DNA from 2 places in the Streptomyces sp. NPDC043680 genome. Region 2 is predicted to be linked to the other one. Evidence: riboswitches for the same ligand, from Rfam matches in the RefSeq annotation. Region 2 holds a riboswitch; the other holds the start of a gene.
The links. A riboswitch is a leader RNA that binds a small molecule or an ion and turns the genes downstream of it on or off. The one in region 2 is predicted to bind glycine.
Positions count from the first base shown of each region.

Region 1 (15,346 bases), on a different contig from region 2:
TGCGGATGGTTCATGGCGTCCCCCTGATTCGGGAGAGACGGGGACAGTGTCATCGGGAAAGACATCCCCGCTCTTCCCGCGGTTCCACCCGAACCGGGCAAAATCGGTAAAATCGCTCAGCGGGTCAGGAGGGCGTCCAGCTCGGCGTCGAGGTCGTAGTACCGGTGCTCCCGGCCCCGCGGCACCAGCTCCACCAGCCGTCGGCACAGCATGCGCACGTCCTTCGCGCGGGCGGAGACGACGCAGCCGTGCACACCGTTGCTGAAGGAGAGGAAGACGCGCGGCTCGCCGCCCGCCCACCCCGGCCAGACCCGCACGTCCCCGTCACCGGTGGCGCAGGCCTCCCCGTCGAGCAGCAGGTCCCGGGCGAACACCCAGCGGGCCAGACGGGTCCCGTCCCCCAGGAAGTCGACGCACAGCTCGAAGGGCCGCTCGGGCCGGTAGACGAATGCGCCGAGGATCGGCAGCGGGGCCGGTGCGGCATCCAACAGGAGGGGGAGGACGCCGTGCTCGGTGCCGGTCATGGGGTGGGCCTCTCTTCGGGCGCAGGTCAGGCGCGGGCGAGGATCGCGGGTGTACCCGCGACTACCCCCGTCCGGCCAAAGTCCTCACTCCCCGGGCCCCTGATTTCCCCGAATCCGCCGTCCGGCCCAATCCCGCCGGGCGCCCCGGGCCCCTCAGCACTCGATGACGTTGACCGCGAGGCCGCCGCGGGCCGTCTCCTTGTACTTGATCTTCATATCGGCGCCCGTCTCCTTCATGGTCTTGATGACCTTGTCGAGGGAGACCTTGTGGGAGCCGTCGCCGCGCATCGCCATCCTGGCCGCCGTGACCGCCTTGACCGCGGCCATGCCGTTGCGCTCGATGCACGGGATCTGCACCAGGCCGCCGACCGGGTCGCAGGTCAGGCCCAGGTTGTGCTCCATGCCGATCTCGGCCGCGTTCTCCACCTGCTCCGGGGAGCCGCCGAGGACCTCGGCCAGGGCGCCGGCCGCCATCGAGCAGGCCGAGCCGACCTCGCCCTGGCAGCCGACCTCGGCGCCGGAGATCGAGGCGTTCTCCTTGAACAGCATGCCGATCGCGCCCGCCGCCAGCAGGAAGCGGACCACACCGTCCTCGTCCGCGCCCGGGACGAAGTTCATGTAGTAGTGCAGGACCGCCGGGATGATGCCCGCGGCGCCGTTCGTCGGGGCGGTGACCACCCGGCCGCCCGCCGCGTTCTCCTCGTTCACGGCCATCGCGTAGAGGGTGATCCACTCCATCGACAGCGCCTGCGGGTCGCCCTCGGAGCGCAGCTTGCGGGCGGTGTTCGCGGCCCGGCGCTTGACCCGCAGGCCGCCCGGCAGGATGCCCTCGCGGGACATGCCGCGCGCGACGCAGGACTGCATGACCCGCCAGATGTCCAGGAGGCCCGCGCGGATCTCCTCCTCCGTACGCCAGGCCTTCTCGTTCTCCAGCATCAGGGAGGAGATCGACAGGCCGGTCTCCTTGGCCAGGCGCAGCATCTCGTCGCCGCTGCGGAAGGGGTACTTCAGCACCGTGTCGTCGAGCTTGATCCGGTCCTCGCCGACCGCGTCCTCGTCGACCACGAAGCCGCCGCCGACCGAGTAGTACGTCTTCTCCAGCAGCGGGGCCCCGGAGGCGTCGTACGCGAAGAGGGTCATGCCGTTCGCGTGGTACGGCAGGGACCGGCGGCGGTGCAGGATCAGCTGGGTCGCCTCGTCGAAGGCGATCTCGTGCGCGCTCCCTATCTCCGCGCCGAGCAGGCGCAGCCGGCCGCTCTGGCGGATGCGCTCCACCTCGTCGTCCGCGGTCTCCACGTTCACCGTGCGCGGGGAGTGGCCCTCCAGGCCCAGCAGGACCGCCTTGGGGGTGCCGTGGCCGTGGCCGGTGGCACCGAGGGAGCCGAACAGCTCGGCGCGCACCGAGGCGGTCTCGGCGAGCACGCCGTCCTTCTTCAGCCGCGTCACGAACATGCGCGCCGCGCGCATCGGACCGACGGTGTGCGAGCTGGACGGACCGATGCCGATCGAGAACAGATCGAAAACGGAGATGGCCACGTTGGCGGACTCCCGGGTCATCCCCATGGTGGTGGGGAGCGGACCGTCCAGTCGCTCTCGCACGGTGGCGAGGCGGCCGACGGAGGGGCGGACTTTGCAGGGATTTGGGCAAAGGGCACCTCGTGGGCACCCTTGCCCGGTTCATCAGCGTACGTCAGTTCGTGCGGGGGACGGTTACGCCGGCCTGTACGGCGGCTGTCGCGGTCTCGACGTACAGGACCGCGGGTCCGGACCGCGAGAAGGGCCCGGCCCTGTGCGAAGCAAGGCCGGGCCCTCCCAAGCCGTTGCCTAGAGCGACGGGTACAGCGGGAACTTCGCGGCGAGCGCCGAGACGCGCGCCTTCAGGGCCGCGCTGTCGTACGTAGGCTTCAGCGCCTCCGCGATGACGTCGGCGACCTCCGTGAAGGCCTCCGCGTCGAAGCCGCGGGTGGCCAGGGCCGGCGTACCGATCCGCAGACCCGAGGTGACCATCGGCGGCCGGGGGTCGTTCGGGATGGCGTTGCGGTTGACCGTGATCCCGACCTCGTGGAGGCGGTCCTCGGCCTGCTGGCCGTCCAGCTCGGAGTTGCGCAGGTCGACCAGGACCAGGTGCACGTCGGTGCCGCCGGTGAGGACGTCCACGCCCACGGCCTTGACGTCGTCCTGGACCAGGCGCTCGGCGAGGATCTTCGCGCCGGCCAGGGTGCGCTCCTGGCGCTCCTTGAACTCGGGCGAGGCCGCAACCTTGAACGAGACGGCCTTGGCCGCGATCACGTGCTCCAGCGGGCCGCCCTGCTGACCGGGGAAGACCGCGGAGTTGATCTTCTTGGCCAGCTCCTGCGTCGACAGGATGACACCGCCGCGCGGACCGCCGAGGGTCTTGTGCGTGGTGGTGGTGACGACGTGGGCGTGCGGCACCGGGTTCGGGTGCAGACCCGCGGCAACCAGGCCCGCGAAGTGCGCCATGTCGACCATCAGGTACGCGCCGACCTCGTCCGCGATGCGGCGGAAGGCGGCGAAGTCCAGCTGGCGGGGGTAGGCGGACCAGCCGGCGACGATCAGCTGCGGCTTGGACTCCTTGGCCAGGCGCTCGACCTCGGCCATGTCGACCTGGCCGTCCTCGCCGACGTGGTACGGGACCACGTTGTAGAGCTTGCCGGAGAAGTTGATCTTCATGCCGTGGGTCAGGTGACCGCCGTGGGCCAGGTTCAGGCCCATGATCGTGTCGCCCGGCTTCAGCAGCGCGAACATCGCGGCGGCGTTCGCCTGCGCACCGGAGTGCGGCTGGACGTTCGCGGCCTCGGCGCCGAAGAGCGCCTTGATGCGGTCGATCGCGATCTGCTCGACCACGTCGACGTGCTCGCAGCCGCCGTAGTAGCGGCGGCCGGGGTAGCCCTCGGCGTACTTGTTGGTCAGGACCGAGCCCTGGGCCTCCATGACGGCGACCGGAGCGAAGTTCTCCGACGCGATCATTTCCAGGGTCGACTGCTGGCGCACGAGCTCGGCGTCGACGGCGGCGGCGACGTCCGGGTCGAGCTCGTGGAGAGGGGTGTTCAGAACAGACATCAGGGTCCCCTGGGGGTCAGTTGCCGGCGGTGAGCTTGGCGTACTCATCGGCGGAGAGCAGGTCCTTCGGCTCGTCCGTGATGCGTACCTTGAACAGCCAGCCGCCCTCGAACGGTGCGGTGTTCACGAGGGCCGGGTCGTCGACGACGTCCTGGTTGAACTCGACGATCTCGCCGGTGACGGGGGAGTACAGGTCGCTGACCGACTTGGTCGACTCCAGCTCGCCGCAGGTCTCGCCCTCGGTCACCGTGTCGCCGACCTCGGGGAGCTGGGCGTAGACGACGTCACCGAGCGCGTTGGCCGCGAACTCCGTGATGCCGACCGTCGCGACGCCGTCCTCGACGTCCGACAGCCACTCGTGCTCCTTGCTGTAACGCAGCTGCTGGGGGTTGCTCATGACCTGATTCTCCTGGATGCGGGGGAGTGCGAACGAACAGTGGTCTTGCGTACTGAGACGGCTCGGGAGGCGGCCGGGGCCGGCCGGCCCGGCCGGGCCGGGGTACGGAGCGTTACTTCTGCCGCTTGTAGAACGGCAGGGCCACGACCTCGTACGGCTCATGCGTACCGCGAATGTCCACGCCGACGCCGGAGGTGCCGGGCGCGGCGTGGGCCGCGTCCACGTACGCCATCGCGATCGGCTTGCCCAGCGTCGGGGACGGGGCGCCCGAGGTGACCTCGCCGATGACCTGGCCGTCGGCCACGACGGGGAAGCCGGCACGCGGGACGCGGCGGCCCTCGGCCACCAGGCCGACCAGCTTGCGCGGCGGGTTCGTGGCGGCGCGCTCGGCGGCGGCCTCCAGGGCGGCGCGGCCCACGAAGTCGCCCTCCTTCTCGAACTTCACGACCCGGCCCAGCCCCGCGTCGAAGGGGGTCAGGGCGGTGGTCAGCTCGTGCCCGTACAGCGGCATGCCCGCCTCCAGGCGCAGGGTGTCGCGGCAGGAGAGGCCGGCCGGGACCAGGCCGGCGCCCTCGCCGGCCTTGGTCAGCGCCTGCCACAGCTCCACGGCGTGCTCGGGGGCGACGAACAGCTCGAAACCGTCCTCGCCGGTGTAGCCCGTACGCGCGATCAGCGCGGGCACGCCCGCGACCGTGCCCGGCAGGCCGGCGTAGTACTTCAGCCCGTCCAGGTCGGCGTCGGTGAGGGAGGCGAGGATGCCGGGGGACTCCGGGCCCTGCACGGCGATCAGCGCGTACGCGTCGCGGTCGTCGCGGACCTCGGCGTCGAAGCCGGCGGCGCGCTCGGTCAGGGCGTCCAGCACGACCTGGGCGTTGGAGGCGTTCGCGACGACCATGTACTCGGTCTCCGCGAGGCGGTAGACGATCAGGTCGTCGACGATCCCGCCGTCCTCCTGGCAGATGTGCGTGTAGCGGGCGCGGCCGACGCCGACGGTGGAGATGTTGCCGACCAGCGCGTAGTCCAGGGCCTTGACGGCCTCCGGGCCGGTCAGCGTGATCTCGCCCATGTGGGACAGGTCGAACAGGCCGGCCTTGGTGCGGACGGCGTTGTGCTCGTCGCGCTCACTGCCGTACCGCAGGGGCATGTCCCAGCCCGCGAAATCGGTCATGGTCGCACCGAGCGAACGGTGCAGCGCATCGAGGGCGGTCAGGCGGGGGGCGTTGCTCATGGGTGTGGCTCCCGGGTCCCAGGGCATGACATGACGAGGACGGTCCTCCCCATCTGTCATCGGAACCTGAGAGGTTCGCCGAAAGGTCCCGGCCCGGCCGGGATGCGTCGACTTGCACCTTGGGTGGAGCGTGCGCCGGTTCCGTCACGGCGGACGGCGGCGCTGCTCGCTTTTCAGATCTGCCTCATCCACGCGGTACGGGGCCTGAGAGATTCAAGGGAGGAACTTGCTCCTTCGGCGCCCGGACACGGCCTGTAGGCCTGCCGGGACTCTCCCGCGCGGATTCAAGCGGCCGGTATGCAGTTGGTCCAGATGGCGCACATCATTGCACGCCCCGGGGGTGATCGGGCGGGTGGGCCCGCAAGAACGTGCGGACGTGAGATGGCCCGGCCGGAACCGCCGCCGCCGGATTACCGTCTCTTTACATTCAGTGGGCATGGGGTCGTGAGGACCCGGATCGGGGGGAGGCGGTCACCGTGCGGAGATTCGGACTGCTGGCGGCGACGACCGGGACCGTGGACGGGGTGCCGGCCCAGCGCAGCCGCGCCGAGGAGGTCCTTCCGGTACGCGACCTGCGCGGACGCGGGACGCGGGGCCCGCGCTGGCTCGGCTTCGCGGAGGGGGACATCGTCGTGGTCTCCGGCCTGCCCGGAGGCGGCAAGAGCACGCTGATCCGACGGGCCGCGCAGGGCCGCGGCATCGACTCGCAGGACGTCCGCGAGCGCTGGGAGCAGCGGATGCCCGGGGCCCTGCCGTACGCCGTGTACCGGCCGCTGGTCCGCGCCGCGCACTACTGGGGGCTGTGGCGCACGCTCCGCTCCGGAGCCTCCGCGGTGGTCCACGACTGCGGCACCCAGGCCTGGGTCCGGGCCCTGCTCGCGGCGGTGGCGCGCCGCCGCGGCCGGGCCCTGCACCTGCTGCTGCTGGACACCACCCCCCAGGAGGCCCTGTCCGGGCAGGCGGCCCGGGGCCGCGGCGTGTCGGCGTACGCCTTCGCCCGGCACCGGGGGGCGGCCGCCCGCCTGCTGCGCGCCGCCGAGTCGGGGCGGCTGCCGGCGGGCTGCGCCTCGGTGGTGCTGCTGGACCGCCCGGCGGCCTCCCGGGTGACCCGGATCGCCTTCCGCGGGCAGTGATCGGGGGCGTTCCGGGCGGGGGAGCCCCGGGACAGGGGTGCGCCCCGAGCCGTCCACGCCGAGCCGTTAATCTCGGGCGGGCAGACCTTGGGCGAAACAGCGGAGGCGTAGATGCACGGCGGCGGCTGGCCGGAGAACGAGCTGGAGCAGGTGCTCGGGGCGGCGCTGGGGCAGGCGGACGCCGGTGCGCGGATCGTCGAGGTGCTCGGGCGCAGCCGGGTCTGGGTGCCGCTGCCCGCCGGCGGGAGCCCGGACGGGCCCGGTCTGACCCTGCCCACCATGGACATCGGCGGTGCCGCGTTCGTCCCCGTCTACAGCTCGGAGGGCCAGCTGCGCGCCTGCGCCGGCCCCGCGCTGGACTTCGCCGTGGCCCCCGCCGTCGAGTTCGCGCGCGGGCTGCCCCCACAGCTCGGCATCGCCGTGAACCCCGGCGGGGCCGTCGGCGTGCCGCTGCCGCCCCCGGCCGTCGCCGAGCTCTGCCGCACCGGGCGCACCCCGCTCGACGGCCCGGCCGGCGGCGGGCGGGTGCGGCTGTACGAACCGGACTGGCAGGAGGACCCGGTGGACTTCCTGTCCGCCGCCGCGGAGGAGTTCCGCGCCACCGGGGTGGTCGCCGCCGCCCACCGCTGCCTCGCCAGCGTCGAGGGCGGGGCCCCGGAGCTGTACATCGGTGTCCGACTGGTGGGATGGGAGGCCGAGATGCGAAATGCCCCGCTGGAGGCCCTCGGCCGGGCCCTGACCCGCGTTCCGCCGCCCTGGCCCGTGCAGTTGATCCTGCTGGACGCCGCCGAGGACCCGGTGGTCGACTTCATTTGTGAGCGCGTACGCCCCTTCTACCTCCCGTAGGGCCGCTTAAGCTGGTGGCCGATACGGGTGTATGCCGTGCGCTCGCGCGGACGAAGCGGACGAAGAGGGGTACCGGGTGAGTGCGTCAGGCACGGCCGCGGCCGGGCAGGTCGAGCACATGATGCGCCAGGTGACTCCCGGGCGCTATGAGGGCTACGAGTCGCTCCTGCACGCCCTGGCCGAGGGCCGGCTGTGGATGCTGCTGTGGCAGGGGCAGCCGGGCTCCCCCGACGCCCAGTACGGCGGCATGGAGATCGAGGGCCTCGGATACGCGCCCTGCGCCACCTCCCCCCAGGAGCTGGCCGCCAGCGGCTGGAACCGGGGCTACGAGGTGGTCACCGGCCGGGACATCGCCCGCGCCCTCTACCCGGACCGCTGGGGCCTGTGGCTGAACCCGCACGCCCAGGGCGGCGGCCTCGGCATCCCCTGGGCCGATCTGCGCCGCATCGCCACCGGGCTGGACCGGATGCCGGCGGGCCCGCTGCGGCTCTCCGAGCCCACCCTGGAGCTCCCGCAGTTCTACGGGCTGCTGACCCAGCACGCGCACCGCACGCCCGCCGTGCGCTCGCTGCGCCGCGCGTGGGTGCAGCCCGCGCTGGGCTCCCCGTACCTGGCGGTGGGGCTCGACCTGTACGACGCCTCCGCGCCCGCGCTGGAATCCGTACGGGAGATGATGCGCCAGTCCGTCGGCGCCGTCCCCGACGGCGTACCGGTGTGCACGGTGGCGCTGGCGGACGAGCACGACCCCGTCGCGATGTGGCTGCGGGCCCAGACCCGCCCCTTCTACGACCGGGAGGGCCACGCTCCGGCCTACTGACCGGGGCTGCCCGGACCCTGAGACATCCGGACAGGGCGCCACCCGAGGCCGCAGGGAACCACCGTTCCCTGCGGCCTTCGCCTTGTCCGGATTTCGCCGTGGATGTGGGCCCAAAAGGCATGCGAGTCCGGCGAGTTGGGTGCCATGTCCGATTGCGTACCGAACAGACGGGCTTGCTCCGCTGAGGCGAGAGCGAAGTCCGGATAACGGGAACCCGACCCTCACATCACGGTTACGCATCCATTGGTCTGCGGGTCTGGCGGCTGATCGCGGGCCCGATGAAGACTCCCCACCCAAGAGCCGGTCAGTCCTCCAAGACGCGGTTCGGCACCTGCACTTCGCTCGTCTTCCTGCACGGCTGCCCAGGCAGCACCTGCACAGCACCGCGTACCGCACCATCTGCCATTCCTGCACCTCAGCACGCGTACTGCGTATCACCACGCACTCCGAGCGCCACTCCGCACCAACGCCGCCACAGCGGCGGGCATGGGCCGGCACACCCGTCGGCCGAGAGGGGTCCCCACCACGATGACGGCACCACTGCATGACACGAGCGCGGAATCGCCCGCACCCGTGTCCGTAGCCGACGTCCCTGCCAAGGCCATCGAAGGCCGCTCGCCCGGCCGCATCGCCTGGATGCGGCTCAAGCGCGACAAGGTCGCGCTGACCGGCGGCGTGATCGTGATCTTCCTGATCCTGGTGGCGGTCTTCGCCCCGCAGATCGTGAGCCTGCTGGGCCATCCGCCCAACGAGTTCCACGAGGACCTGATCGACCCGGACCTCGGCACGCCGCTCGGCTCCTTCGGCGGCATGAGCTCCGACTTCCTGCTGGGCGTCGAACCGACCAACGGACGCGACGTGTTCAGCCGGATCGTCTTCGGCGCCCGCATCTCGCTGGTCGTCGCCTTCCTGGCGGCCTTCGTCTCCGTCGTCATCGGCAGCCTGCTCGGCGCGCTCGCCGGGTTCCTCGGCGGCTGGGTCGACGCAGTCATCAGCCGCACGATGGACCTGCTGCTGGCCTTCCCGCAACTGCTGTTCACCATCGCCCTGGTCTCCGTCGTCCCCAACTCCCTGTGGGGATTCGAGGGTTCGGGCGTCCGGATGGGCGTGCTGATCGTCGTCATCGGCTTCTTCGGCTGGCCGTACATCGGCCGTATCGTCCGGGGCCAGACGATCTCCCTGCGTGAACGCGAGTACGTCGAGGCCGCCCGCAGCCTCGGGGCCGGCCGCGGCTACATCCTGGTCAAGGAGCTGCTGCCCAACCTGGTCGCACCGATCCTCGTCTACTCGACGCTGATCATCCCGACCAACATCCTGACGGAGGCGGCCCTCAGCTTCCTCGGCGCAGGCGTCAAGCCGCCCACCGCCTCCTGGGGAAAGATGCTCTCCGACGCCGTCCCCATCTACCAGGACGACCCCACATACATGGTGGTCCCCGGTATCACGATCTTCATCACCGTCCTGGCGTTCAACCTCTTCGGGGACGGGCTGCGTGACGCACTCGACCCCAAGGGCAGCTGAACCGCTTCACCGATTCACCCACCAATGGAGGTTGGACAACCGTGATCCGCAGAAAGCAGGCACTCGCGATCACCGCAGTGATCGCCGCCCTGTCCCTGACCGCCGCGTGCGGTGGCAAGGACGGCGACAAGAAGGACGAGGGCAAGGGCAACGGCGCCGCCGCCTTCAACGCGGCCACCACCGGCTTCGTGAACCCCTCGGACGCCAAGGGCGGTGAGCTCAAGCTCTGGTCGCCGCAGGACGTCGACTACCTCGACCCGGCGCGTGCCTACTACGGCTTCGTGTGGGACATCCAGCGCCTCTACGTGCGCCAGCTGCTCGCCTACGACAGCAAGCCGGGCAAGGACGGCAGCAAGCTCGTCCCGGACCTCGCCGAGGCCCTGCCGGTGCTGAGCAACGAGGGCAAGACGTACACCCTCAAGCTCAAGGACGGCGTGAAGTTCGAGGACGGCTCGCCGATCACCTCGAAGGACATCAAGTACGGCATCGAGCGCGTCTTCGCGCAGGACGTGCTGTCCGGCGGTCCCACGTACCTGATCGACATCCTCGACCAGGGCCAGAAGTACCCCGGCCCCTACAAGGACACCGACCCCAACAAGATGGGCCTGAAGTCCGTCGAGACGCCGGACGACAAGACGATCGTCTTCAACCTGGCGAGCGCCAACTCCGACTTCAGCTACCTGCTGGCCATGCCGTCCTCCTCGCCGGTCCCGGCGGCCAAGGACACGGGCGCCACCTACACCAACAAGCCGGTCTCCACCGGCCCGTACAAGGTGGAGAGCTTCACCGCGAGCAAGGGCGCCACCTTCGTCCGCAACGAGAACTGGGACCCGAAGACCGACACGATCCGCAAGGGTCTGCCGGACAAGGTCTCCTTCACGGTGACCACCAACCCGGACGACATGGACGCGCGTCTGCTGTCGGGCGACATCGACCTCGCCATCGACGGCACGGGCATGCAGCAGGCCGGCAAGAACAAGGTCCTCAAGGACGAGAACCTCAAGAAGAACGCGGACAACCCGTTCACGGGCTACATCCGCTACTTCGCCTTCCCGACGACGGTCGCGCCCTTCGACAACATCGAGTGCCGCAAGGCCGTCATCTACGCGGCCGACCCGAAGTCCCTGCAGACCGCCCGCGGCGGCCCGACCAGCGGTGACCTCGGCGCCAACATGCTGCCGCCCGGCATCCCCGGTGCCGACAAGAGCTACGACCCGTACAACCTGACGAAGGGCGAGCCGCAGGAGGCCAAGGCCAAGGAGGCCCTCAAGGCCTGTGGCAAGCCGGACGGCTTCGAGACCACCATCGCGGTGCGCAACAACCGCGCCCCCGAGGTCAAGACCGCCGAGTCCCTGCAGGCGTCCCTCGCCAAGGTCGGCATCAAGGTCACCATCGACCAGTACGACGGCAAGCTCTCCTCCTCCACGATCGGTTCGCCCGAGAACGTGAAGAAGAAGAACTACGGAATCATCGTCATGGGCTGGGGTGCCGACTACAACTCCGGCTCGGGCTTCCTGCAGCCGCTGGTCGACGGCTCGTTCATCCAGCCCAACGGCAACAACAACTACACGATGATCAACGACCCGGAGATCAACCAGCTGTTCAAGACGGCCGCGGCCGCCAAGACGCCGGAAGAAGCCGCGCCGTTCTACACCCAGATCAACCAGAAGGTCATGGAGAAGGCGCTCTACCTGCCGATCAACTTCGACAAGGCCTTCGTCTACCACAACCCGCGCCTGACCAACGTCTACTTCAACGACTCCATGGGCAAGATCGACCTTGCCACCGTGGGCATCGCTGCCAAGTAACCGAAAGTCAAGCTCAGCAGGCAAGTAAGTAAGTGCCTTCACCGCACATGCGCTAGTCCGAAGGGCAGGTGAAGGCCGCAGGCGGCGGCTGTCGTCCCCACGAGGGACGGCAGCCGCCCGCCCCGGGCGGCCGACTGCAGTGCTCGTCTACCTCATACGGCGGCTTTTCAACGTCGCCGCCACGCTGCTGGTGGTCTCCGTGGTCACCTTCGGCATCTTCTTCGCGGTCCCGAAGCTGACCGGCAGTGATCCCGCGCTCATGTACGCCGGCCGCGAGACCAACGAGACCGCCCTGGCGGGCATCCGCGTCAAGATGGGCTTCGACAAGCCCATCTCCGAGCAGTACCTGACCTTCGTCAAGGGCATCTTCGCCGGCCGCGACTACGACGGCGGCACCGATGTCACGCACTGCGCGGCGCCCTGCTTCGGCTACTCCTTCAAGACCGAGGCGCCCGTCTGGGAGACCATGGTCGACCGCATGCCGGTCACCCTGTCCCTCGCCCTCGGCGCGGCGGTCATCTGGGTACTCGCAGGTGTGGCCACCGGCGTCGTCTCCGCCCTCAAACGCCGGACCGCCATCGACCGCACGGTGATGGTCGGCGCACTCGCCGGCGTCTCCCTGCCGATCTTCTTCACCGGCATGGTGGCCCCCGCGATCTTCGTCTACAGCCTCGGCTGGCTGGACGTCTCCAACTACAAACCCCTCACCGAAGACCCGGTGGCCTGGCTCAACTCCATGATCCTGCCCTGGGTGACCCTGGCCTTCCTCTTCGCCGCCACCTACGCCCGCATCACCCGCGCCACGATGCTGGAAGTGCTCGGCGAGGACTACATCCGCACCGCCCGCGCCAAGGGACTCAAGGAGGGCGTGGTCATCCGCAAGCACGCCCTGCGCTCCACCCTCACCCCGATCGTCACGATGTTCGGCCTGGACCTCGGCGGACTCCTCGGCGGTGCTGTGCTCACCGAGACGACCTTCAACTTCCAGGGTCTGGGGACGGCGGCCGTCGCCGCCATCGGCCAGGGCGACCTCCCCGTGATCATGGGTGTCACCCTGCTCGCCGCGCTGTTCGTGGTGATGGCCAACCTGATCGTGGACATGCTGTACGCCGTCATCGACCCGCGCGTGAGGCTGACGTGACCGAGACCCCTTCCTCTTCTTCCGGCACCGCCGGCCCCGGCTCCGGTGCGACCCCCGAGGACGGGCCCGCGTTCGTCCCCGAGCAGGCCGGCCCCCGCGACGGCGCCTTCCTGTCGGTGCGCGACCTCAAGGTGCACTTCCCGACCGACGACGGCCTGGTCAAGTCCGTCGACGGGCTCTCCTTCGACCTGGAGCGCGGCAAGACGCTCGGCATCGTGGGCGAGTCCGGCTCCGGCAAGTCGGTGACCTCGCTGGCCATCATGGGTCTGCACCGCACCGGCAACGCGCGCAGCCGCCCGCACATCTCGGGCCAGGTCGTCCTCGACGGGGAGGACCTCGTCCGGGCCGACGCGGACCACGTACGCAAGCTGCGCGGCCGCAAGATGGCGATGGTCTTCCAGGACCCGCTGTCCGCGATGCACCCGTACTACTCGGTCGGCAAGCAGATCATCGAGGCGTACCGCACCCACCAGGGCGTCGACAAGAAGACCGCCCGCACCCGGGCGGTCGAGATGCTCGACCGGGTCGGCATCCCCGAGCCCCACCGGCGCGTGGACGCGTACCCCCACGAGTTCTCCGGCGGTATGCGCCAGCGCGCGATGATCGCGATGGCGCTCGTCAACAACCCCGAACTGCTCATCGCGGACGAGCCGACCACCGCCTTGGACGTCACCGTCCAGGCGCAGATCCTCGACCTGATCCGCGATCTGCAGAAGGAGTTCGGCTCCGCGGTCATCATGATCACGCACGACCTCGGCGTGGTCGCCGAGATGGCTGACGACATCCTCGTGATGTACGGCGGCCGGTGCGTGGAGCGCGGCACGGCGGAGAAGGTCTTCTACGAGCCCCGCCACCCCTACACCTGGGGCCTGCTCGGCTCCATGCCGCGCATCGACCGCGACCAGACCGAGCGCCTGATCCCGGTCAAGGGCTCCCCGCCCAGCCTCATCAACATCCCGAGCGGCTGCGCCTTCAACCCCCGCTGCCCCTACGCCGACGTCCCCAAGGGCGGCATCACCCGCACCCAGCGGCCCGAGCTCACCGAGGACGACAGCCGGCACTGGTCCGCCTGCCACATGTCGCAGGAGGAGCGGACCCGGATCTGGACCGAAGAGATTGCGCCGAAGCTGTGACCGACATGAAGAAGGACCCCGTCCCCGCGAAGGACTCCGCCTCCGAAGCGGAGCCGCTGCTGAAGGTGACCGGCCTGGTCAAGCACTTCCCCATCAACAAGGGGCTGCTGCGCCGGCAGGTCGGGGCCGTCAAGGCCGTGGACGGCATCGACTTCGACGTCCGGCGCGGTGAGACGCTGGGCGTGGTCGGCGAGTCCGGCTGCGGCAAGTCGACCATGGGCCGGCTGATCACGCGCCTGCTGGAGCCGACGGGCGGCACGGTCGAGTTCGAGGGGCGCGACATCACGCACCTCGGGGTCGCCGGGATGCGTCCGCTGCGCCGCGACGTGCAGATGATCTTCCAGGACCCGTACGGCTCGCTGAACCCGCGGCACACCGTGGGCACCATCGTGAGCGCCCCCTTCAAGCTCCAGGGCGTGGAGCCGGAGGGCGGGCTCAAGGCGGAGGTGCAGCGCCTCCTCTCCCTGGTGGGCCTCAACCCGGAGCACTACAACCGCTACCCGCACGAGTTCTCGGGTGGCCAGCGCCAGCGCATCGGCATCGCCCGGGCGCTGGCCCTGAAGCCGAAGCTGGTGGTCGCGGACGAGCCGGTCTCGGCGCTGGACGTGTCGATCCAGGCCCAGGTGGTCAACCTGCTGGACGACCTCCAGGAGGAACTCGGCCTCACGTACGTGATCATCGCGCACGACCTGTCGGTCATCCGGCACGTGTCCGACCGGATCGCGGTGATGTACCTCGGCAAGATCGTGGAGCTGACCGACCGCAAGTCGCTGTACGAGAGCCCGATGCACCCGTACACCAAGGCGCTGCTGTCGGCCGTGCCGGTGCCGGACCCGCGCAGGCGCGGGGCGAAGAGCGGGCGGATCCTGCTCAAGGGTGACGTCCCGTCCCCCATCTCCCCTCCCTCCGGCTGCCGCTTCCACACGCGGTGCTGGAAGGCCACGCAGATCTGCACGACGCAGGAGCCGCCGCTGGCGGCGCCGGTGACCGGCCACCAGGTGGCCTGCCACCACCCGGAGAACGCCCCCGACCAGGCCCCGGGCGACCCCGCCCTGCCGGGCGCGGCGGACGTGGTGGCGGTGGTCTCGGAGTAACCCCGAAGCCAGCCGGTGACCCGGGCCGAGTAGCGGTCGCCCCCGGGCCACCGGCTCACTTTTCCCCCGCGCCGCGCCCGGCGGGGTCCGCGCACCCCAGGCTGCGCGCCTGGCCCCGCCGTGCGTCCCGCCCGGCCGGGTGCCTCGCGGGCCCGGGCGCCGCGGTGGCCGTTCGGGCACGGAGCAGCCACGCGTGCCCGCCGGGGCGTCGGGCATGCCTGCCGACCGCGGGTGGCCCCGGCCCAGCCTGCGGGTGCCGGGTTTGGCCGGCCCGCTGCGTGCTGGGGTGGCCGTTCGGGCGCGGAGAGGCCGGGCCTCGCGGCGCGGCCGCGGGCGCGCAGCAGCCAAGCCGTGCCCGCCGGGGCGCCCGCCGCGCCCGTTGACCGGGTGCCCCCGGGCGCCGGGTCGGCGTGAGCCGGCAGCCGCGGACGGCTCCCGGCCGAGGGAGCGCCGGGCCGCCGGGCCGGCAGCGGCCCGGCTCTGTAAGGCCGCCGGCCAGGCGAGCGGCACAATGGGGCCGTGCTCCACGATCTCTTCCCGCCCGGCATCCAGCACGCCCTGGACCTCGCGGGCATCTTCGTCTTCGCCACGGCGGGCGCCCTGCTCGCCGTCCGCAAGAACTT
Region 1 is NZ_JBWKCE010000001.1:78,269-93,614, reverse strand. Features, by position in the region: gene AC0666_RS00400 (AMIN-like domain-containing (lipo)protein) at 1-14, opposite strand, end outside; gene AC0666_RS00395 (SsgA family sporulation/cell division regulator) at 117-524, opposite strand; gene AC0666_RS00390 (L-serine ammonia-lyase) at 678-2,060, opposite strand; gene glyA (serine hydroxymethyltransferase) at 2,349-3,605, opposite strand; gene gcvH (glycine cleavage system protein GcvH) at 3,622-4,002, opposite strand; gene gcvT (glycine cleavage system aminomethyltransferase GcvT) at 4,115-5,230, opposite strand; glycine riboswitch at 5,414-5,517, opposite strand; gene AC0666_RS00370 (AAA family ATPase) at 5,707-6,363, shown strand; gene AC0666_RS00365 (enhanced serine sensitivity protein SseB) at 6,475-7,209, shown strand; gene AC0666_RS00360 (enhanced serine sensitivity protein SseB C-terminal domain-containing protein) at 7,286-8,026, shown strand; gene AC0666_RS00355 (ABC transporter permease) at 8,555-9,547, shown strand; gene AC0666_RS00350 (ABC transporter substrate-binding protein) at 9,589-11,355, shown strand; gene AC0666_RS00345 (ABC transporter permease) at 11,495-12,496, shown strand; gene AC0666_RS00340 (ABC transporter ATP-binding protein) at 12,607-13,629, shown strand; gene AC0666_RS00335 (ABC transporter ATP-binding protein) at 13,635-14,723, shown strand; gene AC0666_RS00330 (trimeric intracellular cation channel family protein) at 15,243-15,346, shown strand, end outside.
Region 1: another riboswitch for glycine. It lies ahead of gcvT (glycine cleavage system aminomethyltransferase GcvT); the one in region 2 lies ahead of gcvP (aminomethyl-transferring glycine dehydrogenase).

Region 2 (15,346 bases):
GCACGTACGCCGGCGCGCCCCGCGGGATGACTCGCGGGGCGCGCTGCGACGGGGGGAGCGGTCGGCTCAGTGCTCGTCGGCCAGGATCAGGTAGAGCTTCTTGCGGGCGTCGTTGATGACCGAGAGGGCCTTTTCGCGCTGCTCGGGCGAGCCGGTCTTGAAGACCTGCCCGAAGGCCTCCATCAGGCCGAACCCGGCCGTCCGGATCTCGTGCATCGCCTCGAAGTCGAAGCCGCGGCCGGCCTCGGCCCACGGGGCCCCGGAGCCCGACTCGGCCTCCGTGCGGCCCGCGTCCGTGAGCGTGAACAGCTTCTTGCCGCCCTCGCTCTCGCTGGTGATCAGACCCTCGTCCTCCAGAAGCTGGAGGGTGGGGTACACCGAGCCGGGGCTGGGCTTCCAGGCCCCGCCACTGCGCTCGCCGATCTCCTGGATCATCTCGTAGCCGTGCATCGGGCGGTCCTTGAGCAGCGCCAGGATCGAGGCGCGCACATCGCCCCGCCGGGCCCGGCCGCGCGGTCCGCCGCGTCCGCCCCGCCCGCCGAAGGGTCCGCCTCCGAAGGGCGGCCCGAAGGGGCCGAAGGCGGCGCGCAGCCCCCTGAACTCCTCCCGACGATCGGGCCCGCAGTGGCCGTGGCCCCGTCCGTGCTCATGTCCGTGGCCGTGTCCGTGCTGTCCGTGTGAACGCATGACTGCGCTCCTTTCGCCTGTGTCGTGTCGTGTGTCGTGGTCGTCGCCCCGGCGGTCGCCGTTGCGATGCCTCAACTATCGCCGACCAATCGCGATGCGTCAACGATATATCGGAAACTCATACCGAACACAGGGCTGACCAGGCCAGTCCTCACGGATTGGCCTTTGTCGACGATCACAACCGGCCCCTACGGTCGGGGCATGCGCCTCCGAATCGTCGATGCCTTCACCGACCGCCCCTTCGGCGGCAACCCCGCCGGAGTCCTGCTCCTCGACGGTGCGTTCCCGCCGGACGCCTGGCTGCGACAGGTCGCAGCCGAGGTCAACCTCTCCGAGACGGCCTTCGCGCTTCCGCTGCCGGCCGGTGAGGACGCCGACTGGGCGCTGCGCTGGTTCACCCCGACCGCCGAGGTCGACATGTGCGGCCACGCGACCCTCGCCACCGCCCACGTCCTCACGGCCGCCGGCCTGGCCCGGGGCCTGATCCGGTTCAGGGCGCGGTGCGGCATCCTCACGGCGGAGGCCGCCGCGGACGGCACGATCACCCTGGACTTCCCGACGTCCTCCCTGACGCCGGTGGCGACGGTCCCTGCGGTGCAGCGCGCCCTGGGCGCCGAGATCGTGTCCGTCCACGACACCTCGGCGCACATCGGCGACCTGGTGGTCGAGCTGGCGGACGAGCGGACCGTACGGGAGCTGCGCCCCGACTTCGCCGCCCTGCGCGGCTACGCCCGGCGCGGGGTGATCGTCACCGCGGCCGCCGAGGACCCCTCCCGCGGGTACGACTTCGTCTCCCGCGGCTTCTTCCCGGCCGTCGGGATCGACGAGGACCCGGTCACCGGCAGCGCCCACACGGCGCTCGCCCCGTTCTGGGCGGCCCGCCTGGGCCGTACCGGGCTGACGGGCCTGCAGGGCGGGGACCGTACGGGCCTGGTCCGGGTCACCCTGTCCGGCGAGCGCACCCTGCTGACCGGCCACGCGGTCACGGTCGTCGACGGGGAACTCCTGGCGCGTCCCTGAGCCGGACGGCCCGCCTCTAGGGGGTCGGGAGCCAGCCCACCTTGCCCGCGAGCAGCGCGTACCCGCCGAAGGCCACGATGTCGAGCAGGGCGTGCGCGACGACGAGGGGTCCGACCCGGCCCCAGCGGCGGTAGGCCAACACGAAGACGACGCCCATCACCACGTTGCCCAGGAACCCTCCGATCCCCTGGTAGAGGTGGTACGAGCCGCGCAGCACCGAGCTGGCCACCAGCGCTCCCGTCGGCGACCAGCCCAGCTGGTCGAGCCGGCGCAGCAGGTAGGCCAGCACGATGACCTCCTCCACCACGGAGTTCTGCACCGCGGAGAGGACCAGTACGGGGAACTTCCACCACACGTCGGGCAGCGCCTCCGGCACGACCGTCAGGTTGAAGCCGCCCGCCCGCGCCGCCAGGTAGAAGGCCAGCCCCGCACTGCCGATCCCGGCCGCGACCACGGCGCCCCGGCCCAGGTCCCAGGCCGGCCGGGTCCGGTCGAGGCCGAGGACCCGCAGGCCCGGCGCCCCCTCCCGGGTCAGCAGGTGGGCGACCAGCAGCACCGGAACCAGCGCGGTGGCGATCCCGAACAGCTGCCAGGCCAGGTCCAGCCAGGGCCGGCCCGGGGCGTACGAACCGTTCAGCGTGGCGGCCTGGTCCTTGAGGCCGCCGGGCTTGGTCAGCGAGCCGATGAAGCTGATCAGCGCGGAGACGGCGCTCGCGCCCAGCGACAGCGCCAGCACGAGCAGCGTCTCGGCGCGCAGTACCCCTCGCCCGCTGCCTGGCGCCGCCTCGACCACCGGCTCCGGCTCAGCCCGCACGTCCGCCTCCCGTCCCGCCATCCCGTTCCGACCACCCCATACTGCCTCTTCACCGGGGGAACGGGATCACGGGCCTCGCGCGCCGGGCGGCCCCGGCTCAGCGCCGCAGCGGCAGCGGGGCGTCCACCTCCTCCTCCACCACTCCGACGGGCCAGGTGTGCACCGGTTCGCCCCGGTGGCTGAGCTCGCTGTAGCGGCGGGTGACCGCGGCCAGCGCGGCGTCCCGCTCCATCCCTGACGCGAGTGCCCGGTGATAGGTGTCCACCTGCCAGGTCGCCCCGTTCACCCGCCGCTGACAGCGCTCCTCGATGATGCCGAGGTAGCGGTCCCGGTCGGCGGGCTCGATGCCCCAGGCGTCCAGCCCGGCCGCCGCCATCGGCAGCAGCTCGTCCAGGACGAGGCGTACGGCGGACACGCCGGCCAGCCCGCCGCCCCGGCCGCGGCGCGGCCACCTCAGCCGGGCGTCGATCCCGTACCGGCACGCCGCGTCGAAGTTGGCCTCCGCCTCGGCGAACGGCAGCCGGGTCCACACCGGCCGCGGCTCGTCGGCGAGGGTGCGGACGAGCCCGTAGTAGAACGCGGCGTTCGCCACCACGTCGGCGACGGTCGGCCCCGCCGGCAGCACCCGGTTCTCCACCCGCAGGTGCGGCACCCCGTCGGCGACCCCGTACACGGGCCGGTTCCAGCGGTAGACGGTCCCGTTGTGCAGGACCAGCTCCTGCAGGCTCGGCACCCCGCCCTCCGCCAGGACGCGCAGCGGCTCCTCCTCGTCGCAGATCGGCAGGAGCGCGGGGAAGTAGCGGACGTTCTCCGCGAAGAGCTCGTACGCCGACTCCACCCAGCGCTCGCCGAACCAGGTCCGCGGCCGCACCCCCTGCGCCTGCAGTTCGGGCGGGCGGGTGTCGGTGGCCTGGGTGAACAGCGGCGGCCGGGACTCCCGCCAGAGCTCGCGCCCGAACAGGAACGGCGAATTGGCGCCGACGGCTATCTGCACGGCGGTCACCGCCTGCGCCGCGTTCCACACGTCGGCGAAGCGGCCCGGTGTCACCTGCAGGTGCAGTTGTACGGAGGTGCACGCGGCCTCGGGGACGATCGAACCGGTGCTCCACGTCAGCCGCTCGACGCCGTCGATGTCCAGCCGGAAGTCCTCGCCGCGCATCATCAGGATCTGCTCGTTCAGCAGCGAGTAGCGGTCCACCGCCGACAGATTGGCGGTGACGAGGTCGGAGCGGGTGATCGTCGGCAGGATGCCGATCATCACCACTCCGGCGTCGACGTCCGCGGCCTGCCGGTGGGCATAGGCGAGCCCCGTGCTCAGTTCCTCGGCGAGCTGGTCGAATACCCGGCCGCCGAGCCGGTGCGGAAGTACGTTCACCTCCAGGTTGAACATTCCGAGTTCGGTTTGGAAATCAGTGCTCGCAATCCTCTCCAGCACCTGTGCATTCACCATGCGCGGCAACCCGTCAGCGCCCGCGAGATTCAGCTCGATCTCCAACCCCATCATGTTCTTGGGTCGATCGAATCTCTTCTCTGCCAGGAGCCGCTCCAGCCCCTCCAGGCACTCGTGGAGCTTCCTGCGGTACCGATGCCGATCGGACAGGTCGAATCCGCCCGCCACGACCTTCTCCCCCATCGAAGCGTCCCCTCCTCAAGTGGCCTGGCCCCGCACACCCAGGCTCGCGTGTACGGTCGATGATGCCCCGCGGGCGTGATCCATAACGCCCGGGGAAGCGTGCGTGGCGGGGAGCGTGCGCCGGTTTGGCCGACGGGCGCTATGGCACATTCACCTGGCAAGCCGTCGACTGCAAATTCCGCGTTGGTTTTGCCGGTTCCAGATTATGGGCGCTTTCCAGCCGAGCCCCTTTCCGGTAGCCTCCGAGGTCAGCCCGACTTGTTCGCGGCTATCCGGCATGAAAGCCATCGCAGCGGGACCGGTAAGCGCCTTGTCCGCAATAGGTGGGACAGCTAGCCGAAACACTGGGTGAACACATGTCGTATAAACTCCGCAAACGAGGCAGAGAGTTGGCGCGCGGCCATTGCCCCTCAGCCCCCCTCTGGCCCCAGAATGCGACAGCGCCGTCCGCACCTGCCCCGTTCCACAGGTCTCCCAAGTGAGAGGCGACCCACCATGCCGCTGCATGTCCCTCCGGCTCCCGCGCCCGCCCTGCGCAGCGTCCTCGCGGCACTCGGTTCCCCCACCGCCGTGCACGAGGCGCACACCCCGTCCCTGCGCGCGCTGCAAGGGCCGCTGACCGCCGAACTCCCCTTGCCGGTCCACGTCCTCGACCGGCTGAACATCTCCCAGCTCGCTGCGGGAGGCCGCCCGCCCCGCACCCGGCTGACCGGCTGGCGGTTCCTGATCCGCAGCGGCGACCGCTACGTCGCCGCCGCGGACACCCGGCTGACGCCGGACGGGTGGGCCTTCTCCCATTTCTTCGAGGGCCCCTACGTGGCAGCCACCGAACGCGCCCTGCGCCAGGCGGAGTCGCTCGGCAAGAGCTACCAGCCGCGACTGCTGTCCGTACCGGAGCTGTACATGCTGACCCTGTGGCTGCACGGGGCGGTGGGTGCGGACGCCTCCGCCGGCCTGCCGGCCGCCGCGGACCTGCTGGTGCCGCTGGCGCCGGCGCCGCCCGGCATCGCCGCGTACCGGCCGCATCCCGTGTCCGAACTGCTGCCGGTGCTGACCCACCGGCTGACTCCGCCCGCCCCGCCGCTCCCCCCGTCGGTGGCCGCACCGGCCGCCTGAGCAGGCCTGATACGGGCACTGACCCGAACGACCCATTCGGTCTAGCCCACTCGGGCCACCTGCGAACCACCCGAAATGACAGGGGAGTTGACCTGAACCGCCCGCACGAGTGATGCGTCATCAATGTATGAGGACAGCTGCCGGGAAATCCCTGCGGACTCCGGTCCGGAGGGCAACACTGGGATCCTGACCAAACCAAGACGTTGAAAACGGGGGGCGGCCATGAACAAGGCATCGAGCCGCAGCACACAGACCACACCGCAGCGAAAGAACGCATCCATGTGCCAGCACCAGCCAGCATGCCCGTCAGCCGACTCCGCCGACCGGGAGGCCGCCAAGCCGGTGGCAAACCACCCGGAGCAGGGCTGGAGCCTGCTGTGCAACGGTGTCCTGCTCTTCGAGGACACCGGTGAGCTGCTGCCGGACGGCCAGATCATCGCACCGCACCGTCCGCTCGCGGCGGCGCACGTGGTGAAGGCGGCCTGACCGGCGACCGCACGCAAGAGCACCACGGAACCGCAGGGAACAGCACGGAACCGAGAAGGGGCCGGCCCGGGACTCATCATCCCGGACCGGCCCCTTCTTCATACGGTCATGTCATACGAATATGTCAGGTCGCCGTACGGCAACCCGCTCCGGCAGCCGCTCAGTTGTCGTACTCGTCCAGCGGCGGGCAGGAGCAGACCAGGTTGCGGTCGCCGAAGGCACCGTCGATACGGCGCACCGGCGGCCAGTACTTCTCCGCGGCCGTGACCCCGCCGGGGAAGACGGCCTCGTCACGGGTGTACGGGTGGTTCCACTCCCCGCCGAGCGCGGCCGCCGTGTGGGGGGCGTTCGCCAGCGGGTTGTCGTCCACCGGCCACTCGCCGCCCGCGACCCGCTCGATCTCGGCGCGGATGGCGATCATCGCGTCGCAGAAGCGGTCGATCTCGGCGAGGTCCTCGGACTCGGTCGGCTCGATCATCAGCGTGCCGGCCACCGGGAAGGACATGGTCGGCGCGTGGAACCCGTAGTCGATCAGACGCTTGGCGATGTCGTCCACGCTCACGCCCGTCGCCTTCGACAGCGGGCGCAGGTCGATGATGCACTCGTGCGCGACCAGGTTGCCCGGGCCGGTGTAGAGCACCGGGTAGTGCGGCTCCAGGCGCTTGGCGATGTAGTTCGCGCCGAGTACCGCCACCTGCGTGGCGCGCTTGAGGCCCTCGCCGCCCATGAGGCGCACGTACGACCAGGAGATCGGCAGGATGCCGGCCGAACCCCACGGCGCGGCCGAGATCGGGCCCACGCCCGTCTCGGGACCGGCCGTCGGCTGCAGCGGGTGGTTGGGCAGGTACGGGGCCAGGTGCGCCCGGACACCGACCGGACCGACACCCGGACCGCCGCCGCCGTGCGGGATGCAGAAGGTCTTGTGCAGGTTCAGGTGCGAGACGTCGCCGCCGAAGTGACCCGGCTTGGCCAGGCCCACCAGGGCGTTGAGGTTGGCGCCGTCCACGTAGACCTGGCCGCCGGCCTCGTGCACCTGGGCGCAGATGTCGGCGACGTGCTCCTCGAACACGCCGTGCGTCGAGGGGTACGTGATCATCAGCACCGCGAGCTCGTCGCGGTACTGCTCGATCTTGGCGCGCAGGTCGTCGGTGTCGACCTCGCCGTCGTCGGCCGTCTTCACCACGACCACCTTCATGCCGGCCATCACGGCGCTGGCGGCGTTGGTGCCGTGCGCGGAGGACGGGATGAGGCAGACGGTGCGCTGCTCGTCGCCGTTGGCCCGGTGGTATGCGCGCACGGCCAGCAGGCCGGCGAGCTCGCCCTGGGAGCCGGCGTTCGGCTGGATGGAGACCTTGTCGTAGCCGGTGACCTCGCAGAGACGTTCCTCCAGCTCGGTGATGAGCGTGAGGTACCCCTCGGCCTGGTCGACCGGGGCGAACGGGTGCAGCTGGCCGAACTCGGGCCAGGTGACCGGCTCCATCTCGGTGGTCGCGTTGAGCTTCATGGTGCAGGAGCCCAGCGGGATCATGCCGCGGTCCAGCGCGTAGTCCTTGTCCGCGAGCTTGCGCAGGTAGCGCAGCATCGCGGTCTCGGAGCGGTGCTGGTGGAAGACCGGGTGCGCGAGGTAGTCGTCGGAGCGCAGCAGGCCCTCGGGCAGCGCGTCGGCGGTGGTCTCGTCCAGGGCCTCGATGTCGGCGCTGACGCCGAAGGCGGCCCAGACGGCCTCGATGTCGGCGCGCAGCGTCGTCTCGTCGCAGGACAGGGAGACGTGGTCGGCGTCGACCTGGAAGAGGTTGACCCCGCCCTCGCGGGCGGCGGCGACGACCTCGGCGGCCTTGCCGGGAACCCGCGCGGTAAGGGTGTCGAAGTACGAGCCGTGGACGATCTCGACCCCGCCGGCCGTCAGACCGGCCGCGAGCAGCGCCGCGTAGCGGTGGGTGCGGCGGGCGATCGTCCGCAGGCCGTCCGGGCCGTGGTAGACGGCGTACATGCCGGCCATGACGGCGAGCAGCACCTGCGCGGTGCAGATGTTGCTGGTGGCCTTCTCACGGCGGATGTGCTGCTCACGGGTCTGCAGCGCCAGGCGGTAGGCCTTGTTGCCGTCCGCGTCCACGGAGACGCCGACGAGGCGGCCCGGCAGCGAGCGGGCGTGCTTGTCCTGGACGGCCATGTAGCCGGCGTGCGGGCCGCCGAAGCCCATCGGGACACCGAAGCGCTGGGTCGTGCCCACGGCGATGTCGGCGCCCAGCGAGCCCGGGGAGGTCAGCAGGGTGAGGGCGAGCAGGTCGGCGGAGACGGCGACGATCGCGCCGAGCTCGTGCGCCTGGTCGATGACCGGCTTGATCTCGCGTACGGCACCGGAGGCGCCCGGGTACTGGAGCAGCACACCGAAGACGCCGCGCTCGGCGACCTCGGCCGGAATGCCGGCGGACAGGTCGGCGACGACGACCTCGATGCCGATCGGCTCGGCGCGGGTCTCGATCACGGCGATGGTCTGCGGCAGCGCGTCGGCGTCCACGAGGAAGACGTTGCCCTTGGCCTTGCCCACGCGGCGGGCCAGGGTCATGGCCTCGGCGGCGGCCGTGCCCTCGTCGAGCAGGGAGGCGCCGGAGGTCGGCAGGCCGGTCAGGTCGGCGACGACGGTCTGGAAGTTGAGCAGCGCCTCCAGGCGGCCCTGCGAGATCTCCGGCTGGTAGGGCGTGTACGCCGTGTACCAGGCCGGGTTCTCCATGACGTTGCGCAGGATCACCGGCGGCGTGAAGGTCCCGTAGTAGCCGAGACCGATCATGGAGGTCAGGACCTGGTTGCGGTCGGCGAGCCGACGCAGCTCGGCCAGCACCTCGGCCTCGGTCCGTGCCCCGGGCAGATCGAGCGCCTCGGCGCTCTTGATCACGTCCGGCACGGCGGCGGCGGTCAGGTCGTCCAGCGAGCCGTAGCCCACGTGGGCGAGCATCTTGGCCTGCGCCTCGGCGTCCGGGCCGATGTGGCGCTGCTCGAAGGGGATGCCTCGCTCCAGCTGGGAGAGCGGAATGCGGTTGGCGGTCATGTACGGAGGCCTCCTGGGTCGTACGACCTGCGAGGGGCACCACGGCGCGGGCACCCGGACGGCCTCCCCCTCTGTCATCTCAACCTGAGAGCTTCACCGGGCCCTGCGGGATGTCTTCCGCACGATCCGGCTTTCACCGTCGGTGAGGAGGGGAACCGGCACTGCGCGCCCGGTACCCGCCCCTGCTTTCCAGAGTGGCCTCGTCCGTGCGGTACGTATGCCTGAGAGATTCCGGGGAGGATTTGCTCCTTCGGCGCCTCCGTCGAACTCACTCGGAGGACTCTCCCGCACAGGGTCAACAGCCGGTACCCAGCCTACCAGCGAGGTTCCGGGACCTCTTTCGAGTGGCCCCCACCCCGGAAATGCACTTTTGTAGTCATTACGGAGGAGTTGCGATCACATGGAGGTACCGTGCAGACCGACATCGATCCGCGCAGCCTGATCGGCCGCAAGGCGTTCGACCGCAACGGCACCAAGATCGGAACCATCGACGAGGTCTACCTCGACGATGCCACAGGCGTGCCGGAATGGGCGGCCGTACGCACAGGGCTCTTCAGCCGCGACGCCTTCGTGCCCCTGGAACCGAGCGAGCTGGTCGGCGACGGCCTCCGGGTCCCCTTCGAACGCTCCCTGATCAGGGACGCCCCGGACTTCGGCGTCGGCCGCCACCTCTCCCCCGAGCAGGAACTCCAGCTGTACCACCACTACGGCCTGGACGTCTCCCTCCCCTCCGACTTCCGGCCCGCGCCGCAGGACCCCGGGCCCGAGAACCGCGATTTCGGGCGGCTCGCAGGCGACGAGAACCACCCCGGCTAGCCGGCCGTCCCGCCCACCAGTGGCAGCGGATCGGTCGGTTCCAGCTCGGGATCTTCCACCCGGAACGTGCGCACCCGCCCGGGCGGCGATCCCGGCTGCTCGAACCGCACGGTCACCCGCCCGACCCCGCTGCCCTGCACCCAGCCCGGCCCGTAGACCGCATGCCGTACGTCGCTTCCGGCCGCCCAGTGCCGCTGCCGGACGGGCCCGCTGCCGGGCTCCACGGGCGGCTCCGCCGCATCCCGGTCGCCCTCGGACCCTCCGGGACCACCGGGCTCGGCGGCGGCGTCCGGCCCGCCGGTGCCCGGCTCCGGCCCGGCCGCCAGCGACTGCGCGAACAGGTCCTCCTGCGTGTAGTCCGCCAGCCCGCTCACCCCCACCCCCAGCAGCCGCACCCCGCCCGTGGTGTCCACGCCCTCCAGCAGCCGCCCCGCCGCCTCCCGCACCACCGCCGGATCATCGGTGGGCCCCCGCAGCGTCTCGGAGCGCGTCAGCGTCGAGAAGTCGTAGCGCCGGACCTTCAGCACGATCGTGCGCCCCGAGTGCCCGGACGCCCGCAGCCGCTGCACGCACCGCTCGGCGAGGCGCTGCACCTCGCCCCGGATCCGCACCCGGTCGTGCAGGTCCACGTCGAAGGTGTCCTCCACCGACACGGACTTCGCGTCGCGCTCCGCGACCACCGGCCGGTCGTCCAGCCCCAGCGCCATCCGGTACAGGCCCACCCCGTGCGAACGCCCGACCATCCGGATCAGCTCGTCCTCACCGGCCTCCGCCAGCTCCCCCACCGTGGTGATCCCGGCCCGCCGCAGGTGCTCCCCGGTGGCGGGCCCCACTCCGGGCAGGGTCCGTACCGACATCGGCGCGAGCAGCTCCCGCTCCGTGCCGACCTCGATCAGCAGCAGACCGTCGGGCTTGGCCTCTTCGGAGGCCACTTTGGCCAGCATCTTCGAGCCGGCGAGCCCCACGGAGGCGCTCAGCCCGGTCGCGGCCAGGATCTCGGCCCGCAGCCGCTCACCGGCAGCACGGGCGCTCACCGCGTCGAAGGCGGCGCCGCCCGCCTCCAGGTCCACGAAGGCCTCGTCCAGGCTCAGCGGCTCCACCAGCGGCGACAGCTCCCGCAGCAGGGCCATGACCACATCGCTGACCGCCCGGTACAGGGTGAAGCGCGGGATCAGGTAGGCCCCGTTCGGACACAACCTCCTGGCCTGGGCCATCGGCATCGCCGAGTGCACCCCGAAGCGCCTGGCCTCGTACGAGGCGGTGGCGACGACCCCGCGCGGTCCCAGCCCGCCGACGATCACGGCCTTCCCGCGCAGGCTCGGCTTCGACGCCTGCTCCACGGAGGCGTAGAAGGCGTCCATGTCCAGGTGGAGGATGGTCGGCGCGGATCTCACAGCACCGATGCTGCCTCACACCACTGACAATGCGGGAGTCCGTACGGGTGCGGGCCGGCCGGCGTCGGCCGGACGCCGGCTAGCCGGCCCGGTTGCGCCGCGCTGCCAGCTCGTCGGCCGGGTTGTGTCCGAGGACCGTCTCGCCGGTGTCGACCCGCTCCCCGTGGAGCTGCGACAGCGCCTTCTCCACGTCGCGCCAGACCACCCCCACGGCGATGCCGAAGATGCCCTGACCGCCCTCCAGCAGGCTCACCACCTGGTCCGGTGAGGTGCACTCGTACACGGTGGCGCCGTCGCTCATCAGCGTCATGCGCTCCAGGTCCGAGAAACCCCGGTCGCGCAGGTGCTGCACGGCGGTGCGGATGTTCTGCAGCGCCACCCCGGTGTCCAGGAAGCGCTTGACGATCTTGAGGACGACGACGTCGCGGAAGCTGTAGAGGCGCTGGGTGCCGGAGCCGAACGCGGGGCGCACCGTGGGCTCCACCAGCCCGGTGCGCGCCCAGTAGTCCAGCTGCCGGTACGTGATGCCCGCCGCGGCACATGCCGTCGGTCCGCGGTAGCCGACCTGCTCGGGTGCCGGATCGCCACCCGCCGGGCCGGCCGGGGCCGCCTCCGGCTGACGGCGCGCGGGTCTGGCCGCACTGCCGTGGAGCGGGTACGGCCCACTGTCACTCCGTGCGGGGATGCCCCCGGTCGTACCGTCGCCCGTGACTCTCACGCCGACCCTCCGTCCTTGACCTGCCCCCTCGAAGGTAGGCAGTCACCAGGGGTGCGTCAACGATCGCCACACTCGGCACGCCGAGTGATAATCACCCTGAGAGTGGTTTCCCGTGCCCCGTACCGGGGAAAGGCTACTCGAATGGGCTGTCAGCGCTTCGTGGGCGACCACCGGACGGCACGGCCGAGGTTCTACTGCGGGCCGGTTCCGAAGTCCTCGGGGGAGATCTGGTCGAGGAACTCGCGGAACTTCTCCACCTCGTCCTCCTGCTCGTCCGGAATCGCGATACCGGCGTCGTCCAACACGCCGTCGCTGCCGTAGATCGGCGTTCCCGTGCGCAGGGCCAACGCTATGGCATCCGAAGGCCGCGCGCTCACCTCCACCCCACTGGCGAAGACCAGCTCCGCGTAGAAGACGCCCTCCCGCAGGTCCGTGATCCGGACCTCGGTGAGCTCCTCGCCGATCGCCTCCAGCACGTCCTTGAAAAGGTCGTGCGTCAGCGGCCGGGCAGGGGCCATGCCCTGCTGCGCGAAGGCAATGGCGGTCGCCTCCCCAGGTCCGATCCAGATGGGGAGGTACCGGTCGCCTCCCACTTCACGCAGGAGCACGATCGGTTGGTTGGAGGGCATTTCCACCCGGACACCCACAACGTCGAGCTCGTTCACACAGCAACCCTAGGACCTGCCCGGCAGGTTTGGGTAGTCGGGCCCTCGCCGCTCAGCGCAGACGGACCCCGAGAGCGGTCTCCACGAGGGCCTCGTGCAGGCGTACGGAGAGCCCCGCGAGCTCCTTCATGGTGGCCTCGGCATGGGCCCGGGTCTGCGGATTGCGGTGCCGCCGCAGCGGCGCCACGACCTGCTCCACCAGGCCCGCCTCCCGGTCCGCGGCGGCCTTCATCGCCCTCAGGTGCCGGGGTTCCAGCCCGAAGCGGCCCAGATCGGCCACCAGGCGGGCCACCGTGACCGTCTCGCCGTCGAATCCGCCGCCGGGTTCCTCCGCGATCAGCCCGTACGACTCCCACTCGGCCAGCTGCGCCTCGTCCACCTCGGCCGCGGCGATCAGCTCGGCCCGGCCCACCCGGGCCGCGGCGGGCCGTTCCCGAGCCGCCTCCGGGTATCCCGCGGAGGCCGCCGACGGGTCGGCGGCGTCCCCGTGCGCCGTGGGCGCCGGGATGCGGATCTGCTCACCGCGGTCGAGCGCGTCCAGCTGCTCGCGGATCACCTTCAACGGCAGGTAGTGGTCGCGCTGCAGCCGCAGGATGCGGGCGAGGCGCTCCACGTCCTCCGTGCTGAACTTGCGATATCCCGAAGGCGTGCGCCGCGGCTCGACGAGCCCCTCCGCCTCCAGGAAACGAATCTTCGAAATCGTGACTTCGGGGAACTCGTCGCGCAGCATCGTGAGCACCGTGCCGATGCTCACCAGCCGCCCGGCCGAGCCGGCGGTGCCGTTCTTCTCGGCACCGCCGGTCGTGGTACGCAGCATGGGACCTTCCCTGGTGGGTCCCCCCTGGGACACCTCCCGGCATGCCGGGGGCGGGGTCTGGGGGAGGGTCAGATACCCCGCAGACTCGCGTAGAAGACCAGTCGGTACTTGCCGATCTGCACCTCGTCGCCGTTGTGCAGGGCGACGGAGTCGATCGGCTCGCGGTTCACGTACGTGCCGTTGAGGCTGCCGACGTCGGAGACGGTGAAACCGCCGTCCTGGCTCCTGCGGAACTCGACATGCCGCCGGGAGACGGTGACGTCGTCCAGGAAGATGTCGCTCTGCGGGTGCCGGCCCGCCGTGGTCAGCTCACCGTCCAGCAGGAAGCGGCTGCCCGAGTTGGGACCGCGCCGCACGATCAGCAGGGCGGAACCCGGGGGCAGTGCTTCCACCGCGGCCTGGGCCTCGGGGGACAGGGAGGACGACACGTGCTGTCCCGACGCCTCGGCCTCGTAGGCCTCAAGGCCCGAGATCGAGATCGTGGACGTGGTCTCCGAGGCACGCTCCGGCGTCAGGCCCGCCCGCAGCGGCGCCCCGCAGTTCGAGCAGAACCGGCTCGCCGCATCGCTGCGGTGCCCGCACCTGCTGCACACCTGCTCGGCCGACATGGACGGCTCCTCGCGCCGCGGCTGCCCCGCGGAGGCATTGGTGGCGTACGGGTCGGGGGCAAACCCTCCACCCGTGGTTGAGGTCGATGGTTCACCGAAACCTATGCGGCCGGAACCGGCAGGGTCAACAGCCGACCCACCCTGCGCACCCGGAACATCACCCGGGCCGGCGACCTCGTCCCGGAAGAGCGGCCGGTCGCCCTGCCCTTCCACCTCCCCCTGCCCCGCACGGTGCCTGGCCGCACCGCTTTCCTCACGGCTCTTCTTGCCGAACAACTTCTCAAACAACTTCACGGGCGATTCCCCTTGACCGAAACAGACCCGCCCGTGGGGCAGGACGAACTCCGAATGCACACACCTGCCGACCCGGACATTCTCACAACGTCCGTAACCACCAGACAGTTTCCACCACGCACCGCGACTTCGGCGCGTCGACCCCCCGCAGGCACCCGCCCGCGTGGGCCCATCCGCTCTCCGTCCCGCATCACGACGATGACGACCGAGCGTAGTCAGGCTGCTTCGCAGGCCGCAAGGCGTCCACAACGATCTTCGCCGACCGTGTGACGGCGACGGTGGCCTGCTCCTTCTCCAGCGTCTGCACGACACCTCCCGGGATGTTCAGCGCCGGCTCCAGATCCTGCGGCTTGCCGATCACCCTGAACTCGTAGGGTTGTGTGATCTTCTTACCGTCGATGCCGATGCCGCCGCCCTCGTCCGAGAAATACGAGCCCGCCACGATGCGCACCCCGTTGACCTGGATCGCCTCGGCCCCGGCCGCCCGCAGCTCCTGGAGCGTGTCCAGCAGCTGGTCGGACTGCACCTGATTCCCGGGATCGGTGATCCGCAGCGTGATGCCGGGCCCCTGCGCAGCCACCGTACCGGCCAGGATGCCGAGTTGGCGCTCCTTCTCCACGGTCTGCCTGCGCGCCTCCTCGGCCTGGTTCGAGCTGCTCTCCAGCTCCCTGCGCTGATCCTCCAACTGCTGCTTCTCGTCCTCCAGACGCTTCGTCCGCCCGTCCAGCTCGTCAAGGATCCGTACGAGGTCCTCCTGACGGGCCCCCCGCAGGGAGCTGTTGTCACTGTTGGACCGCACCTGGATGGCCAGCCCCAGACCGAGGACGAACAGCAGCAACGCGACGATCAGTTGGGCCCGGCTCACCCGCGGCGGCCACAGACCCGCCGCCAGCCGCTGCCGACCTGTCTGCGGGGGCTCGGCGACCTGCGACGCCTTCCCCTCTTCCAGAGGCTGCTCGGGGACGTTCGGTTCCTCGGGCGGGGTGTCATTCGTACTCATCGGCCTCACGCCCGGAACACGTGCCGGCGGATGGCCGCGGCGTTGGAGAAGATGCGGATGCCCAGGACGACGACCACACCGGTCGACAGCTGGGAGCCCACGCCCAGCTTGTCACCGAGGAAGACGATCAGCGCGGCCACCACCACGTTCGACAGGAACGACACCACGAAGACCTTGTCCACGAAGATGCCGTCCAGCATCGCGCGCAGACCGCCGAACACCGCGTCCAGCG
Region 2 is NZ_JBWKCE010000016.1:126,427-141,772, forward strand. Features, by position in the region: gene AC0666_RS26545 (PadR family transcriptional regulator) at 67-687, opposite strand; gene AC0666_RS26550 (PhzF family phenazine biosynthesis protein) at 889-1,707, shown strand; gene AC0666_RS26555 (CPBP family intramembrane glutamic endopeptidase) at 1,724-2,542, opposite strand; gene AC0666_RS26560 (glutamate-cysteine ligase family protein) at 2,619-4,154, opposite strand; gene AC0666_RS26565 (hypothetical protein) at 4,650-5,270, shown strand; gene AC0666_RS26570 (DUF5999 family protein) at 5,550-5,756, shown strand; gene gcvP (aminomethyl-transferring glycine dehydrogenase) at 5,917-8,802, opposite strand; glycine riboswitch at 9,002-9,100, opposite strand; gene AC0666_RS26580 (PRC-barrel domain-containing protein) at 9,214-9,618, shown strand; gene AC0666_RS26585 (DNA polymerase IV) at 9,615-11,012, opposite strand; gene AC0666_RS26590 (MerR family transcriptional regulator) at 11,092-11,730, opposite strand; gene AC0666_RS26595 (bifunctional nuclease family protein) at 11,922-12,395, opposite strand; gene ftsR (transcriptional regulator FtsR) at 12,448-13,212, opposite strand; gene AC0666_RS26605 (FHA domain-containing protein) at 13,281-14,222, opposite strand; gene AC0666_RS26610 (DUF881 domain-containing protein) at 14,305-15,114, opposite strand; gene AC0666_RS26615 (small basic family protein) at 15,120-15,346, opposite strand, start outside.